2 regions of the Rhodoferax sp. MLSD5-FHT05B10 genome follow, and region 1 is predicted to be linked to the other one. Evidence: predicted binding sites of a transcription regulator. Region 1 holds the regulator's gene; the other holds the start of a gene.
What was found. The regulator sigma-54, encoded in region 1, starts transcription at its own class of promoters, with help from an activator protein. The targets are predictions, from matches to a motif close to TGGCANGNAANCTGCTTT.
Positions count from the first base shown of each region.

Region 2: AC1Q5W_RS12540 (ammonium transporter) is a predicted target of sigma-54. The motif match lies at 3,442-3,459, and genes of this name have one in related genera.

Region 1 is NZ_JBXAFT010000004.1:195,553-203,469, forward strand. Features, by position in the region: gene AC1Q5W_RS08160 (THUMP domain-containing class I SAM-dependent RNA methyltransferase) at 1-1,188, opposite strand, end outside; gene rpoN (RNA polymerase factor sigma-54) at 1,185-2,795, opposite strand; gene lptB (LPS export ABC transporter ATP-binding protein) at 2,896-3,672, opposite strand; gene lptA (lipopolysaccharide transport periplasmic protein LptA) at 3,669-4,289, opposite strand; gene AC1Q5W_RS08180 (EAL domain-containing protein) at 4,435-7,017, shown strand; gene AC1Q5W_RS08185 (tyrosine-protein phosphatase) at 7,036-7,788, opposite strand; gene AC1Q5W_RS08190 (hypothetical protein) at 7,893-7,917, shown strand, end outside.
Region 2 is NZ_JBXAFT010000007.1:60,597-68,513, forward strand. Features, by position in the region: gene AC1Q5W_RS12520 (outer membrane beta-barrel protein) at 1-297, opposite strand, end outside; gene AC1Q5W_RS12525 (DUF167 domain-containing protein) at 471-803, opposite strand; gene AC1Q5W_RS12530 (creatininase family protein) at 851-1,690, shown strand; gene AC1Q5W_RS12535 (hypothetical protein) at 1,737-2,081, opposite strand; gene AC1Q5W_RS12540 (ammonium transporter) at 2,093-3,409, opposite strand; gene AC1Q5W_RS12545 (histidine phosphatase family protein) at 3,533-4,216, opposite strand; gene AC1Q5W_RS12550 (PhzF family phenazine biosynthesis protein) at 4,276-5,211, opposite strand; gene AC1Q5W_RS12555 (aminotransferase-like domain-containing protein) at 5,208-6,413, opposite strand; gene AC1Q5W_RS12560 (DMT family transporter) at 6,410-7,342, opposite strand; gene AC1Q5W_RS12565 (aminotransferase-like domain-containing protein) at 7,510-7,917, shown strand, end outside.

The sequences.
Region 1 (7,917 bases):
CAGTTTCAGGTCCGGCGTGAGAATCCAGCCCGTCCAGCCGGAAAAGTTCTTTTTCCAGTGCGTCGCCAGCTGGCTGAAAAACTCGCCCCCGTCTTCGGTCACCGCCTGCTCGCGGGCGCCAAACTGGGCCTCGAAATCCGGCGGCGCGTCACTACCCTGTGGGCTGCGCCGCGCCGCGCCGGAGCGTGTCGCTGCGGCACCGCTGATGCCGCCCACGGCAATGCGCTCGCCATAGGGCGGGTTGAGCAGCAGCACGCCGGGCACATCCGTGGGCGGCATGCGCTGCAGGGCGTCGCCGCCGCGGAACTCCACCACGTCGGCCACGCCGGCGCGCTCGGCGTTGCGCTGGGCGAAGTCCACCATGCGGTGCGACACGTCACTGCCGTAAATCAGGGCTTTTTGGCCTGCTGCCGGCTTCACCACTGCGTCAGCAGCTTCTTTTTTGATAGCAGACCAGACATGTGCCTGGAACGGCAGATACTTCTCGAAGGCAAAGTGGCGCAGGCTGCCGGGCGCGATGTTGCAGGCCACCTGCGCGGCCTCGATGGCAATGGTGCCGCTGCCGCAGCAGGGGTCGTACAGGGGCAACAGGTCGTCGTCGCCATCGGCCCAGCCGCTGGCGGCGATCATGGCGGCAGCCAGGGTTTCCTTCAGCGGGGCGTCGCCCTTGTCCTCGCGCCAGCCACGCTTGAACAGCGGCTCGCCCGAGGTGTCGATGTACAGCGAGCAGGTGTCGGTGGTCAGGTGGGCGTAGATGCGCACGTCGGGCCACTGGGTGTTCACATCGGGGCGCACACCGTGGGCCTTGTCGCGGAAACGGTCACACACCGCGTCCTTGATCTTGAGCGCGGCAAAGTTCAGGCTGGTCAGCGGACTGTGCTGGGCGGTGACTTCTACCTTGATGCTCTGCTTGGGCGTGAACCAGATCTCCCACGCCACGTCGGCGGCGGCGCGGTACAGGTCCTGCTCGTTGCGGTACTCGGTGTAGCTCAGCTGCACCAGCACGCGCTGCGCCAGGCGGCTGTGCAGGTTCAGGCGCATGGCGTCGCGCCACGAGGCCCGCGCCATGACGCCGCCGCGGCGGGTCAGCAGGTCCTGGCCCATCAGGCCGGTGAGGTGGTGCACCTCGTGGGCCAGCAGGTCTTCCACGCCGGCGGCGCAGGGGAGAAAAATCTGGAGTTGGTTCATTGAAGAGCCTTTCTGAGCGATGCGGGCGCGATCTTGAGCCCCTCGCGGTATTTGGCCACCGTGCGCCGGGCGCATTCAATGCCCTGCTCCTTGAGCATGTCGGAGATCTGGTTGTCCGACAGCGGTTTCTTGGGGCTCTCGGCGCTGATGAACTGCTTGATGAGGGCGCGCACCGCCGTGCTGGAGGCGTTGCCGCCGGATTCGGTGCCCAGCCCGGAGCCGAAGAAGTACTTGAGCTCGAAGGTGCCAAACGGCGTGGCCATGTACTTGGCCGTGGTGACGCGGCTGATGGTGGACTCGTGCAGGCCCAGCTCATCGGCAATCTCGCGCAACACCAGCGGGCGCATGGCCAGCTCGCCGTGGGTGAAGAAGCTCTTCTGCCGTTCGACGATGGCGGTGCTCACGCGCAGGATGGTGTCAAAGCGCTGCTGGATGTTCTTGATGAACCAGCGGGCCTCCTGCAGGCGTTGCTGCAGGCCGGCATAACTGGCCGCGTCGCTGCCGCCACGGTGGTTGCGCAGCACGCTGGCATAGATGTCGTGCACCCGCAGCTTGGGCATGACGTCGGGGTTGAGCAGGACGCGGAATTGGGGCGTCAGGCCCGCGCCGGTCTTGCCAACCGGCACCACCAGCACGTCGGGCACCACGATGTTGCGTTCCACGTCCACAAAGCGCCGCCCCGGCTTGGGTTCCAGCCGGGCAATCAGGGCAATGGCCTCACGCGTCTGGGCGTCGGTGCCGCCGCAGCGTTGCACCAGGGTCTTGACGTCGCGCCGGGCCAGCAGTTCCATGGGCTGGGCGCAGATGCGCAGGGCCAGGGCCAGCACCGCCTGGCGCTCCTGCGGCTGCCCACTGGCTTGCGTCGCATCCAGCCGGGCGCGCAGCTGCAGGCGCAGGCACTCGCCCAGGTCCCGGGCGCCCACGCCGGCCGGCTCCAGGCTGTGCAGCAGACCCAGCGCCACGGTGAAGTGGTGCACCAGGTCGTCGGCCTGCTCGACGTCGTCGCCGGCCAGGCCGTGCGCCAGATCCTGCAGCGACTCCTCCAGGTAGCCGTCGTCGTTCAGGGACTCGATCAGGAAACGCAGGGCGCCCGCGTCGGCCTCGCTCAGGCGCAGGCTCAGCGCCTGGCGGTGCAGGTGGGATTGCAGCGACTCGCGCGAACGCGCCAGCTCGGTGGCGTCCGCCTCGTCGCCATCGCCCAGGTTGTTGGCGCGCGCCTTGGCGTCGGTGCCCCATTCGCCGTCATCGGGCTGCATCTCGGTAGTGCCGTCACCGTCCCAGCTCGGCCCCTCATCGGCCGATAGGGGCGTGGTTTCGTCATTATTCTGGCTGACAGCGACCGTGGAATCTGCGTAGTTTGCTACAAAATCAGGAGCAGACTCCGACTCGCGGTCGCCCGCACTGACCGGCGTATCGGCCTGCTCCAGGCCGAAGTCCTCGCGCTCGGCGCTCTCCTGCGCACGCTCCAGGAAGGGGTTTTCGTCCAGCATCTGCTCCACCTCCTGGCTCAACTCCAGGGTGGAGAGCTGCAGCAGGCGGATGGACTGCTGCAGCTGCGGCGTGAGCGCCAGGTGTTGGGAGACGCGAAGGGACAGCCCCTGTTTCATGGCCAGGGCACGGCAAGTCCGCGCCGGGCCGCCCCAAGCGGACTTGGCCCCCGCGGGGGGCAGCGCAGTACACGAAGTAACAAGCGTGGGGGCACCATGGCTACATCCGGAAATGTTCACCGAGGTACACGCGGCGTACATCGGCGTTGTCCACGATCTCGGACGGAGTCCCCTGCGCCAGCACGGTGCCGTCACTGATGATGTAGGCGTGGTCGCAGATGCCCAGCGTTTCGCGCACGTTGTGGTCGGTGATGAGCACGCCAATGCCGCGGCTCTTGAGGAAGTTGATGATGCGCTGGATCTCGATCACGGCAATCGGGTCGATGCCGGCAAACGGCTCGTCGAGCAGGATGAACCGCGGACGGGTCGCCAGGGCACGGGCAATCTCCACGCGGCGGCGCTCGCCACCGGAGAGCGCCAACGAGGGCGACTCGCGCAGGTGTTCCACGCGCAGGTCCTGCAGCAGCGCCGTCAGGCGCAGCTCGATCTCCGCGCTCTGCAGCGGCTGGCCGGCCTCGTCGTGCTGCAGCTCCAGCACGGCGCGCACGTTGTCTTCCACGTTGAGCTTGCGGAAAATGGACGCCTCCTGCGGCAGGTAACCCAGCCCCAGGCGCGCGCGGCGGTGGATGGGCATGTGCTCGATGCTCTGGCCGTCGATCGTAATGTCGCCCGCGCTGGCGCGCAGCAGGCCCACGATCATGTAGAACGAGGTGGTCTTGCCCGCCCCGTTGGGCCCCAGCAGCCCCACCACCTCGCCGGTGCGCACGGTCAGGGACACGTCCTTGACCACCTGGCGCTTGCCGTAGGATTTCTGCAGGTGGCGGGCTTCCAGCCGGCCGACCGATGTGTCGGGGCCGTGGTCCACAGCGTCGCTCACTTCGGCGGCCCTCCCAGCGTGGTGGTCGCGCGCAGGGCGGGCACCACCGGGGCTGGCGCGGGCGCCGTTGCCGCCCCTTCGGGCTTGGGCATCAGCATGGCCCGCACACGCCCGCCGGGCGCGACGCCCAGGCCCTTGCCGGCGTTGCCGTCCACACTGAACATGTCGGTCAGGTTCTCGTACACGATGAGGCCCCCGCTGACCTCATCGGCCAGGGTGGCTCCGCGGTAGCGGCGCAACTGGGCCTTCTTGATGAATTTCACGGTGTCGGCATGGCCGTCGTACTCGATGGAGTCCCCTTCGCCCTCGATGAACTCGTCCAGCGCCTCGCGCTTCTGGCGGAAAAAGGCCTGCTTGCCCGGCGTCCCGGTCACCAGACCGAACTGGTAGCCGTCCGGGTCCTGGCGCACTTCAACCTGGGCGCCACGGATCACGATGGTGCCCTTGGTCATGACCACGTTGCCCGTGAAAATGCTGACCTGCCTGACATCGTCGTAGCGCAGGGCATCGGCCTCGATGTTCATGGGCTTGTTGCGGTCGGCCTTTTCGGCATGGGCCGCCCCCAGGAACCCGGCGCAGGCCAGCAGCAGAAGCAGAGGGAAGAGTGGTTTTTTCATAAAGGCACGAAACTTGCTCAAATAGAGCGTTGCCCATTGTACTGAGCGCGAAGGGCACTACACTGGTGCTTTCCATTTTTCAGGCAATCCTGCACCCCGCCCGGAACCAGCCCCCGCGCTGGCGCCGGGGTCCGCCCTCTGCGCCATGCCCCTGCATCCACAGCCCCTACCCCTCCTCCGGCTGATCGGCGGCGTGCTGCTGGGCTGCCTGCTGCACGGCGCCATGGCACAGGCCCGCGAAGTGCGGGTGGGCGTGTACGCCAACGAACCGAAGATTTCCCTTGGAGCCGACGGCCGGCCCACCGGCATCCTGGGCGACCTGCTGCAGGAAATTGCCCAGCGCGAAGACTGGACGCTGGTGCCGGTGGCATGCGAATGGCAGGATTGCCTGGAAGCCACCCGGCTGGGCCAGATCGACCTGATGCCCGACGTGGCGTTCAGCGAGCAGCGCGCCCAGATCTTTGACTTCCACCAGGTGCCGGCACTGCACAGCTGGTCCCAACTGTACCGGCGTGACGGATCGGCCATCCAGTCGGTGCTGGACCTGCAGAACCGGCGGGTAGCCATCCTGCAGGGCTCTGTCCAGCAGGAGTACTTCAGCACCCTGCTCGCCAGCTTTGGCATCGAGGCCCAATGGGTGCCGGTGTCCAACCTGACCGAGGGATTTGCCAAGGTCGCCGCGCGGGAGGCCGACGCCGTGGTGGCCAACCACCAGTTCGGTGAGCTGCAGGCTGCGCACTACAAGCTGGTGGAAACCAGCATCATGTTCCAGCCCAGCCGCCTGTTCTACGCCACGGGCAAGGGACGCAACGCCGATTTGCTGGCCGCGGTGGACCGCCATCTGCTGGACTGGAAGGAGAAGCCGGACTCGGTGTACTTCAATATCCTGGGCCGCTGGGGGAGCGAGCCGCCCCGCACACTGGTGCCGCGCACGTTCTGGTGGGGCGCGGCCGTCGCCGGGGCCCTGCTGTTGCTGGTGGTGGGTTTTGCCGCGCTGCTGCGTCGCCAGGTCAACGAGAAGACCCGCAGTCTGCGCGAAAACGAGGACAAGCTCAACACCATTCTCAACAGCGTCGAGTCCCACATCTACATCAAGGACCTGCAGCTGCGCTACCGCTACGCCAACAGCACGATGTGCACGGTCATCGGCCTGCCGCTGACCGACGTGCTGGGCCAGGGTGACGCCAATCTCTTTGACGTGGCCACCGCCGAACGCCTGCGCCGCAACGACCTGCACGTGCTGGAGCGGGGCGAGCGGGTGGCCGAGGAGGAGGTCGTCACCAGCGCGGACGGCCAGAACACCCGCACCTACTTCTCGGTCAAACTGCCACTGCGCCGCTCCACAGGCGAGATCTACGCACTGTGCGGCGTCTCCACCGACATCACCGAACTCAAGCGCAACCGCGAAGCCATCCACCAGCTGGCCTTCTACGATCCGCTCACCCACCTGCCCAACCGCCGCCTGCTGCTGGACCGCATGCGCCACACCCTGGCCACGCGGGACCGCACGGCGCACGACGGCGCGCTGCTGTTCATCGACCTGGACAACTTCAAGACCCTCAACGACACGCTGGGCCACGACATGGGCGATCTGCTGCTGCAGCAGGTGGCCCGCCGCCTGCACGACTGCACCCGCGACCAGGACACCCTGGCGCGCCTGGGCGGGGATGAGTTTGTGGTGATGCTGCAGGACCTGAGCGTCAACGTGGACGAAGCTGCCCGCCAGGCTGAAACGGTGGCGCAGAAAATCCTCACCACACTGGCCGAGCCCTACCCGCTGGGCACGCAGCGCTACCAGAACACGGTGAGTGTGGGCATTGCCATGTTCTCAGACCCCCACAGCACGCAGGAAGAGCTGCTCAAGCGGGCCGATCTGGCCATGTTCCAGGCCAAGACCGACGGGCGCAACGTGCTGCGCTTCTTCAACCCCGACATGCAGGCCCAGATGTCCGCCCGGGTGGCGCTGGAAACCGAACTGCGCGAGGGGCTGGAGCAAGGGCAGTTTCTGCTGCACTACCAACCGCAAGTCGACAGCCAGGGGCAGCTGCTGGGCGCCGAAACCCTGGTGCGCTGGCAACACCCGCGCCGCGGCCTGGTCGCGCCGGGCCACTTCATTGCCGCAGCGGAGGCCAGCGGCCTGATCCTGCCGCTGGGCCGCTGGATCCTGCACACCGCCTGCATCCAGCTGAAGGCATGGGCCGGCCAGCCCGCCATGGCGCATCTGGACCTGGCGGTCAACGTCAGCGCACGACAGTTCCGCCACCCCAACTTCGTGCACGACGTGCTGGCCGTGCTCGACGAAACCGGCGCCCCGGCCGAACGGCTGGAACTGGAACTCACCGAGAGCCAGCTGGTGGACGATGTAGAAGGCGTGATCGCCAAGATGCGCACCCTGCGCGCGCGCGGCGTGCGCTTTGCGCTGGACGACTTCGGCACCGGCTACTCCAGCCTGAGTTACCTCAAGCGCCTGCCACTGGACAAGCTCAAGATTGATCAGTCGTTCGTGCGGGACCTGCAGAGCGATCCGGGCGATGCCGCCATCGTCAAGACCATCGTCGCCCTGGGCCAGGCCCTGGAACTCAACGTCATTGCCGAGGGTGTGGAGACCCGCGCGCAGCGCGACACGCTGGAACACCTGGGCTGCCTGCAGTACCAGGGCTACCTGCTGGCGCGCCCCGGGCCGGCCGCGGCGCTGGCACACTGGCACATGCCCGAGACCAACCCCTGAGACGGCGCGGTGGCCGGGTTACGCGGCCGACAGGTACAGCTGCGCCAACCGGGTCTGCTCCCGCGGCCCCACCGCCAGCGCATCCTGCAGGTAACGCGACACGCCGCCAAAGTCGGCATCCACCGCCTGCAGGGCCGCCTCCAGGAACGCCTCGCGTACGCTCCAGACCACGTTCAGCACGTCCTGCGGCGCCTGGTGGGCCGAAGTCCTCGGGGTGGGGTACAGGGTGTTGCTCAGCAGATAATCCTGCATCACCACCGGTCGGGGCACCCCCAGCGCCAGCAGGATCAGCGCCGCGGCAAAGCCGGTGCGGTCCTTGCCCGCCGTGCAGTGAAACACCAGCGGGGCGTCGTTGTCCAGCAGCTGCGCAAACAGGGCAGCAAAGCGGGCTGCGTTGTGGTGCACAAAGGCGCGGTAGGTCTGCTGCATGAGGCCCACGGTGTCGTGGGCGGTGAGGGCCTGGCCCGACGCGACCCAGTCCTGCATGCGCTGCACCACCGTCGGTTCAATGGGCAGGGAATGGACCGCCACGCCCGGCACCGTGCAGGCCAGCGGCGCGCGCTCGGCCACGCCCCGGAAATCGCACACCCGCACCAGCCCCAAGGCCTGCACCGCGGCCACGTCCTGCGGAGTGAGCGCCGCCAGGTGGTCGGAGCGGAACAAGCGCCGCCAGCGCACCGCGCGCCCGCCGTGACCCACATAGCCCCCCAGGTCGCGGAAATTGGTGGCACCGGTGAGGTGCAGGCAGCGGTCGGGGAGCGTCGTGGTCATACGGTTTCCATTATGGCCGCCGTCCGCCGCGTACACCCGGCCGGCCGGGGACGTTCTCACCTATGGCTTAATAACGGTTTTCAACTCTAAAGCCGAGAAATCTCATGGGCAACAAAATCGTCACCGAAG
Region 2 (7,917 bases), on a different contig from region 1:
GGCGGCATCCTTGATGCTGAAATTGGTCGCGCCCACGGTTCCGGCGCTGCGGCTGCCGGCACGGTAGTTGACACCCAGGCCCAGCACAAACTGGTTCCCCATGGGGATGCTGTATTGCGCCTCCAGTCCCAGCCCGCCGACCGTGCTGCTGTCCGAACTGGTTCCGACTACCTCGGCGGTCGATCGGGACGAATCAGCGATCAGGGCCAGACTGAACCCTTCAAAATTCCGGGCCTGCGCAAAGGCCACAGGCGTGGCGAGCAGGGCCGAAGCGGCGATCAAAACAATACGTTTCATAAGGCACTCCTTGAAAAACGGGCACTTCACAGCAAACGGTGACCGCGCCTCCGTGCGTCGGGTAACGCAGGCCGGTGCGAACGCCATTGAACGGATGATTTCAGTATAGGTACTGGAACGGTTATGGCAAGTTGCGAAAACGCAAGCCCCTACCCACTGCGGGGAACACCGGCTTAGGAGGCGTCCGGCGTGCCCTGCAGGAAGACTGCAGGCAGTTTCTTGGGGGCCTTGATGCGTAGCTGCTTGTTGACGTTCTCCTGGCCAAAGACCACCGTGATGTCGGCCACCGCCACGCCGAACAGGGGGGCCAGGAAGCGCACCATGTGGTCGGTTGCCTTGCCGCCCTTGGGCGCCGCGGTGACGCTGATCTTGAGCTGGGTGCCCTTGGGCTTGCCGATGGCGTCCTTGCTGGCCGAAGGTTTGCCCAGGACGTTGACGACCAGGGTGTCGCCCTCCCAGGCGAAGAAGGAGTCGCCGGTGGCGTTGCGGGGGCGTGCGGTGGACATGCGGCAATGATACGGGTGGGGGCCGGTCTAGGCCCTAAGATAGCGCCATGAGCAACCCATCCCGATATTGGGCCGACTGGAGCACCCACGACTTCGCACAGTGCCAGGCCCGAGGCGCCCTTGAATCGACCATTGCCGTGCTGCCTGTGGCCGCCACGGAGCAGCATGGTCCGCACCTGCCGCTGCGGGTGGATACAGCCCTGGTGGATGGCGTGGTGGCCGCGGCGCTGGCGCACCTGGGCGCCGATGTGCCGGCCCTGTTCTTGCCCACCCAGGCGGTGGGCCTGAGCCCGGAGCACGCGCAGTTCCCTGGCACGTTGACGCTGAAAGCCGAAACGACCATCCGTCTGTGGACCGACATCGGCGAGAGCGTGGCGGCCAGCGGCGTGAAGAAGCTGGTGCTGCTCAACGCCCACGGCGGCCAAGTGGGGGTGATGGACATCGTGGCGCGTGACCTGCGTGCCCGTCTGGGCATGCTGGTGTACAGCGTCAACTGGTTTGGCCTGCCGCTGCTGGGGCCGCAGGGGGACGACGTGAACGCCCTGTTCAGCGCGCACGAACACCGCTTTGGCATCCACGCGGGGGACATCGAAACGTCCATGATGCTGGCGCTGGCGCCCCACCAGGTGGACATGGCGCGGGCGGAAAATTTTGCCTCGACCTCCGAAGACCGGGCCCGGCGTTTCCCTATTCTGGGCAACGGCAAGAGCGCCAAACTGGGTTGGCAAATGCAGGACTACAACCCGGCCGGTGCCGTGGGCAACGCCGCGGTGGCCACGGCCGACAAGGGCCGCGCCGTGCTGGATGCCGCGGGGCGGGCACTGGCGCAACTGCTGGCGGAAATCCACCAGTTGCCCGGGGGCTTGCTAAAGAACGTGCCGCGCTAAATTCCTGGTCTGGAGATTGGCATGCAGCGCGGGTGGCCGGAGCCCGCTAGCGAATACCGCGGACGTAGCGAACCTCGGCAGGGTTGCCCGGATCAGTCTTGGCGGGTGGGCTTGCCGTGTTTGCATCCGTTGAGGGCCTTGCCGTAACGAGGAGTTTTTCTGCCATGGTGGCTGCCGGGAGGGTGGGCGCCATTGCGGCTTCCAGCTTGGCGGCCCATTCGCCCAGGTCCACGTGTCCGTCATGCTTGGCGCTGGCACGTGCGAAGCGAACGATCTCCGCCGCGTACTCGGCATTGCCAGCCATCCACTCGGTGTCGGTTACGCGGCCGGTTTTACGGCGCAACAGCACGTGCAGGTGGGCGGCAATGGCCATTTTTTCGCTGGGCAGCATGGTGCTCTCCTTCAGGTTCCCATTTGCTCGCGATGCTGGGAAATGTCCAGCCCGGTGGCCTCGGAGGCATCATCCACACGCAAGCCGACAATCACTTTGGTCACACCCAGCAGCACGGCGCTCATGGTGGCGCTGTACAGCAGCACTGCGACCACTCCCAGCAGTTGAATGCCCACGTCACCTGTGACGCCCGAGAGGGTTTTGTTGGCCAGCAGCCCGGTCATCAGGGCCCCCACGATGCCACCAATGCCATGCACGCCAAACACATCCAGGGAATCGTCGGCGTTGAGCAGGCGTTTGAGTTCGGTTGCGCCCCAGTAACAGGCCAGGCCAGCCACGGTGCCGATCAGCAAGGCCGAGGCGGGTGTGACGAAGCCGGCCGCTGGTGTGATGGCGACCAACCCCGCAACCAAGCCTGAGCTCAGACCCAGCAGGGACGGGCGCCTGCGCACAATCCACTCACCCAGCATCCAGGCAATGGCGCCTGCTGCCGCGGCAATGTGCGTGACGGCCATGGCCAGCCCCGCGCGGCCATCCGCGGCGACGGCGGACCCGGCGTTGAAGCCAAACCACCCCACCCATAGCAGGCCCGCGCCCGCCATGGTGAGCCCCAGGTTGAACGGTTTGAAGGGCTCCTGGCCATAGCCCTTGCGGGGGCCGAGCACGTAGGCACAGACCAGGCCGGACACGCCAGCGTTGATGTGGACGACTGCGCCGCCGGCAAAATCCAGCACTCCCATTCGGGCCAGCCAGCCACCCGGCTCCCAAACCCAATGGGCCACCGGCGCATACACGGCGATGGACCACATGCCAAGAAACCACAGCATGGCGGAGAAGCGCATGCGCTCGACCAGGGCGCCCACGATCAGTGCGGCCGTGATGACGGCGAACGTGAGCTGGAACATGGCATATACCGACTCCGGCACATTGGGGGCTACGTGGCTCACTGCCACTTTGCCGGCCTCTTTCAGGTAATCCAGTCCGCTGAACCACAGCCGGCTACCGTCACCCAGCCATGCGTTGCCCGGCGTGAAGGCTATGGAGTAGCCCACGGCAAACCACAGCAGGCTGACCAGCGCGGCCGCCGCCACGATGCTGGCCATGGTGTTGAGCACATTCTTCCTGCGCACCATGCCGCCGTAAAACAGCGCGATGCCGGGCAGCGTCATCAACAGCACCAGGGCGGTGCTGGTCATCATCCAGGCGGTGTCTGCGGCATTCAGGCTGTCCTGTGCCACCAGGCCAGGGCGGGTGGACGTCTGTCCCCAGGCGGCCAGACTGAGGCCCAGAGCGCATACCAGGAGCCATTGGGGTCTGATTCGGTGCATCTTGTTCCTTTTATGACTTACATCCAGTCCTAAAAGCACAAGGCGTGCCACCTAGGGGCGGGTCATGCGGTGCCGGTTATTAGGTGCCGGCTCGGGGCGGGATGCGGGCCAGGCCGGTGCGTTTTACGCGTAGGTGATCCAGGACGCGTGTTCGGCGCTGTCCAGGTGCGGCAGCGTGTTGAACGTGATCAGCACGTGGCGCTTGGGGGTGAAGGCGAACTCGGTGATGGCGCTGTTGCGGATGCGCATGTTGAGCTCGATCGTGGTCTCGGGAGCGGTCCCCAGGATGTGACCCACCGCCGTGGAGATGGGGCCGCCGCTGCTGACGAGGAGCACGTTGCCAGTGTGGTGTTTGCGGACATGGTTCAGCGCGCCGGTCACGCCGTGCACGAACTCCGCGTAGCTGGGCATGCCGTGGGGGCTGATGACGCCATTCATCCACTGGGCCAGCCCGTCGCGCAGCATGCGGAAATGCTGCTTGTAGCCCTCGGGGGTGGTGGGTTTTTCCAGCGCATGCGGGCAGATGGCGGCAATCACCGCTTCGCTGCTGTATTCGTTGAGGCCTTCCCAGGTTAGGGGCTCGGGGCTGGTCGGCACGGTGTCGGTGCCCATGCCTTCGCGGATGCCGGCATAGGTCTGGATCTGCCGTTTCAGGGTGCCAGTGAGGACGGCCTCGAAGTTCAGCCCCTTTTGCCTGAAGTACTCACCCAGGCGCACGCTTTGGCGTTGGCCCAGTTCGCTCAGGTTGTCGTAATCGTCGGCTCCGAAAGAAGCCTGCCCGTGGCGCACCAGATAGAGATTTCCCATGGGGGGAATCTACGCGACATCCCCGCCTCGCCCATGTCCTGCCTGCGACAGGCCGGGGTTCACAGGGTGACCTGGCCGTCGATGCAGGTGACCGACTCCCCGCCTACCCAGACCTGGCCGCTGGCGTCGCGCTCAACCCAGACCCGGCCCTCGCGCCCCAGGCAGGTGCCCTGGCTGGCCAGGTAGCGCGCAGGAGCGTGGCCGTCGGCTATCAGCCACTGGGCCAGGCTGGCGTTGAAGCTGCCGGTCACGGGGTCTTCGAGAATGCCGACGGGCGCGGCAAAGGCGCGCACTTCCACGGTGGGTTCGGGTGTTGCCTCGCCAGGTTCTGCGGCGTGCTCGCCAAAGGCGCGGGCTTCCCGGTTGGATCGCGCTATTAAAACAGGAGCGCCCTGCGCAGTTTCCACGGCTGCTACGCCCACTTTCAGCCCCAAATTCTTGAGCTCCAAGTGGTCGGGTGTGAGTTGTAGCACGGTCTGCACGCTGTCGAGCAGCAGGCCTAGCCAGACCGGCCCGTTGTCCAGCATCTGGGCCGCCACGATGTGGTGGGCCTTCAGCCCCAGCGCGGCGGCCACCTTGGCCAGCAGCATGGGGCTGGGCGCGCTGCGCGTGAGCGGCGGCGCGGCGAAGGCCAGCCGGGGCCCCTCCCGGCGAATGGCCACGAGCCCGACCTGGCACTCCTGCACGATGTGCTGTGCCGCACGGGGCTGGCCGCCGGCCTGCAGCCAGGCGTGGCAGCTGCCCAGTGTGGGATGGCCGGCAAAGGGCAACTCGTTGCCGGGGGTGAAGATGCGCACGCGGTAGTCGGCGCCGCCCTGGCGCCCGGCCTCGGTGGGCGGCAGCAGGAAGGTGGTTTCCGACAGGTTGGTCCACTGGGCGAAGCGCTGCATGGCCGCATCGCTCAGGCCCGTGCCGTCCAGCACCACGGCCAGCGGATTGCCCAGGTAGGGCTGGGCGGTAAAGACGTCGACTTGCTTGAAAGGCCGGGGCATCAGGACCCCCCTTGGTGTTCGCGGATGGTTGCCGCCAGCGCGGCCACCCCGCGGCGGATTTCTTCCACACTGGGCGTGACAAAGGACAGGCGCACGGTGCGCGGGTCGGCGTGGTCGGCGTAGAAGGCAGCACCGGGCACGAAGGCCACGCCCTTGTCCACTGCGTGGGGCAGCAGGTCGACGGCGTTCATGCCCTCGGGCAGCCGGGCCCACAGGAACATGCCCCCGTCGGGCGTGTTCCAGCTCACGCCGGCGGGCATGTCCTGCGCCAGGGCCTGCAGCATGGCGTCGCGCTGGGTCTTGTACAGCGCGCGGATGGTGGGCACGTGGCGGTCCAGGAAACCGTCCTTCATCACTTCGGCCACCAGGCGCTGGTTGAAGCCGGGGCTGTGCAGGTCGGCCGCCTGCTTGGCCTGCAGCAGCTTGGGGTACATGGCCTTGGGCGCCACGATGAAGCCCAGGCGCAGACCCGGTGCCAGCACCTTGGAAAACGATCCCAGGTAGATGCAGCCCTCGGGGTTGCGGGCGGTCAGCGGCAGCGCGGGCGCGTTGTCAAACCACAGGTCGCCATAGGGGTTGTCTTCGATCAGGGGCAAGCCCAGCTCGGCGGCCTTGGCCACCAGCGCGGCGCGGCGCGCCTCGGTCATGGTGCGGCCGGTGGGGTTCTGGAAGTTGGGCAGCACGTAGAGGAAGCGGGCCTTGCGGGCACCGGTGCCCACCTTGTCCGCCAGGTCCGCGATGTCCACGCCGGCGTCATCGCTGGCCACGCTCTCCACTGTGGGTTCCATGGGAGTGAAGGCCTGCAGCGCGCCCAGGTAGGTGGGGGTTTCCACCAGAATGCGGCTGCCTTCGTCGATGAGGATCTTGGCCACCAGGTCCAGGCCCTGCTGCGAGCCGGTGGTGATGAGCACCTGCGCCGGGTCGACCGACCAGGGCAACATGGCGGCCACCAACTCGCGCAGCGGGCCGTAGCCTTCGCTGGCGGCGTATTGCAGGGCGCCCTGTGGGTCGTCGCGCAGCACCTGGGCGCAGGCCGCTTCGAATTCGGCCACCGGGAAGGTCCGCGGCGAGGGCAGGCCACCGGCGAAACTGATGATGCCGGGCTTCTCCGTGACCTTGAGGATTTCACGGATGACGGAGGGGTTCATGCGCTCGGCACGGCGGGCCATGGTCCAGGGGGTTTGGGGCAGATCGTTGGGTTTCATGGGGCATCTCCAGAGCGAATAGGGGGTGTGCGAACGGGCATTTTCTTGCCCACGAACACGGTGGCAATCACGGCCAGGCTAAAGCCGATTGTCACCGCGTCCAGGCGCTCCCCCAAAAGGGGAACCGCAAACAGCATGGACAGAAAGGGTTGTACCAGCTGCACCTGGCTGACGCGCACCGTGCCGCCCAGTGCCAAGCCCCGGTACCAGGCAAAAAAACCCAGCCACATGGAAAAGACCGCCAGGTAGGCCAAGCCCCACCAGGCGGCCGGCTTGAGCGGTGCGGCGGGCCAATTGGCCAGGGACAGGGGCAGCGTCAGGGGGAGCGAGAGCACCAGCGCCCAGCAGATCACGTGTTCCGCCCGCATGTGGTGCGACAGGCGGGCGCCATAGCCGTAGCCCACGGCCGCGCACAGCATGGCGGCCAGCAACAGCAGGTCGGCCCCCTGCAGGGTCGGGCCGCCCGCTGCGCCGTCGCCGTGCAGCATGGCAAACGCCACCACCAGGGCGCTGCCCAGCGCGGCGCACAGCCAGAAGCCGGCGGAGGGCCGCTGGCGGTGCAGCAAGGCGCCCACGGCCGCCGTGGCCAGGGGCAGCACGCCCACGATCACGCTGGCATGCATGGCCGCCACGTGGCGCATGGCCACCGAGGTGAACAGCGGAAAGCCAAACACCACGCCGCCGGCGGTGACGGCCAGCGGCCACCAGTCGGCGCGCCGGGGCAGGCGCGCGCCGGTCGCCAGCAAAAACACGGCGGACAGCGCGCCGGCCACCACCGCCCGTCCGCACGCGATGAAGAAGCCCGACATCTGGGGGGCTTCGGGCGTGCCGGCGGCCAGGCGTGTCATGGGCAGGGTGACCGCAAAAATCACGATGCCCAGCAAACCCAGCCACAGGCCCTTGGTGAGGTTGTGCGTGCGGTGTGTCATCGGATGGGCCGGGGGGCGCCAGAGGCCTCCCCTGTCCGCAAAAGGGTGAATGCTTGCCAGTTCATGCCACAGACTTTATAGTCGAAACCAGCACACTACCAATACACTTATGGCAGGCAAATATTCATCTGTGTGGTTGGTTGTGGCAATACAGGCAGACGCACACCATGCTGATCAAAACCCCCTCGCAATCCCTGACGGAACAGCTGTGCAACCGCTTTGCCGAGCGCATTCGCACCCGCTTGCTGGCCCCCGGGGCACGCTTGCCCTCGGTGCGCCTGTGCGCGCAGCAGCAGGGCGTGAGCCCGTCCACCGTGGTGGCCGCCTATGACCAGCTGCTGGCCCAGGGCCTGATCGAGGCACGCCGGAATCGCGGTTTTTATGTGCGGGAAATGGTTTTGTCGCCCGAATCCATTGCGCAGACAGCTACGAATTCGATAGCAAACCCGGTTGCCGCCGAGGGTTTCCAGGCCTCGCATGTGCCGGTGAATGCCACGGCGCTGATCCGCGGCATGTTCCATGGCAGTTCCGACCAGCCACAGCCCGGCATGGGCGTGTTCCCGGCAGACTGGCTG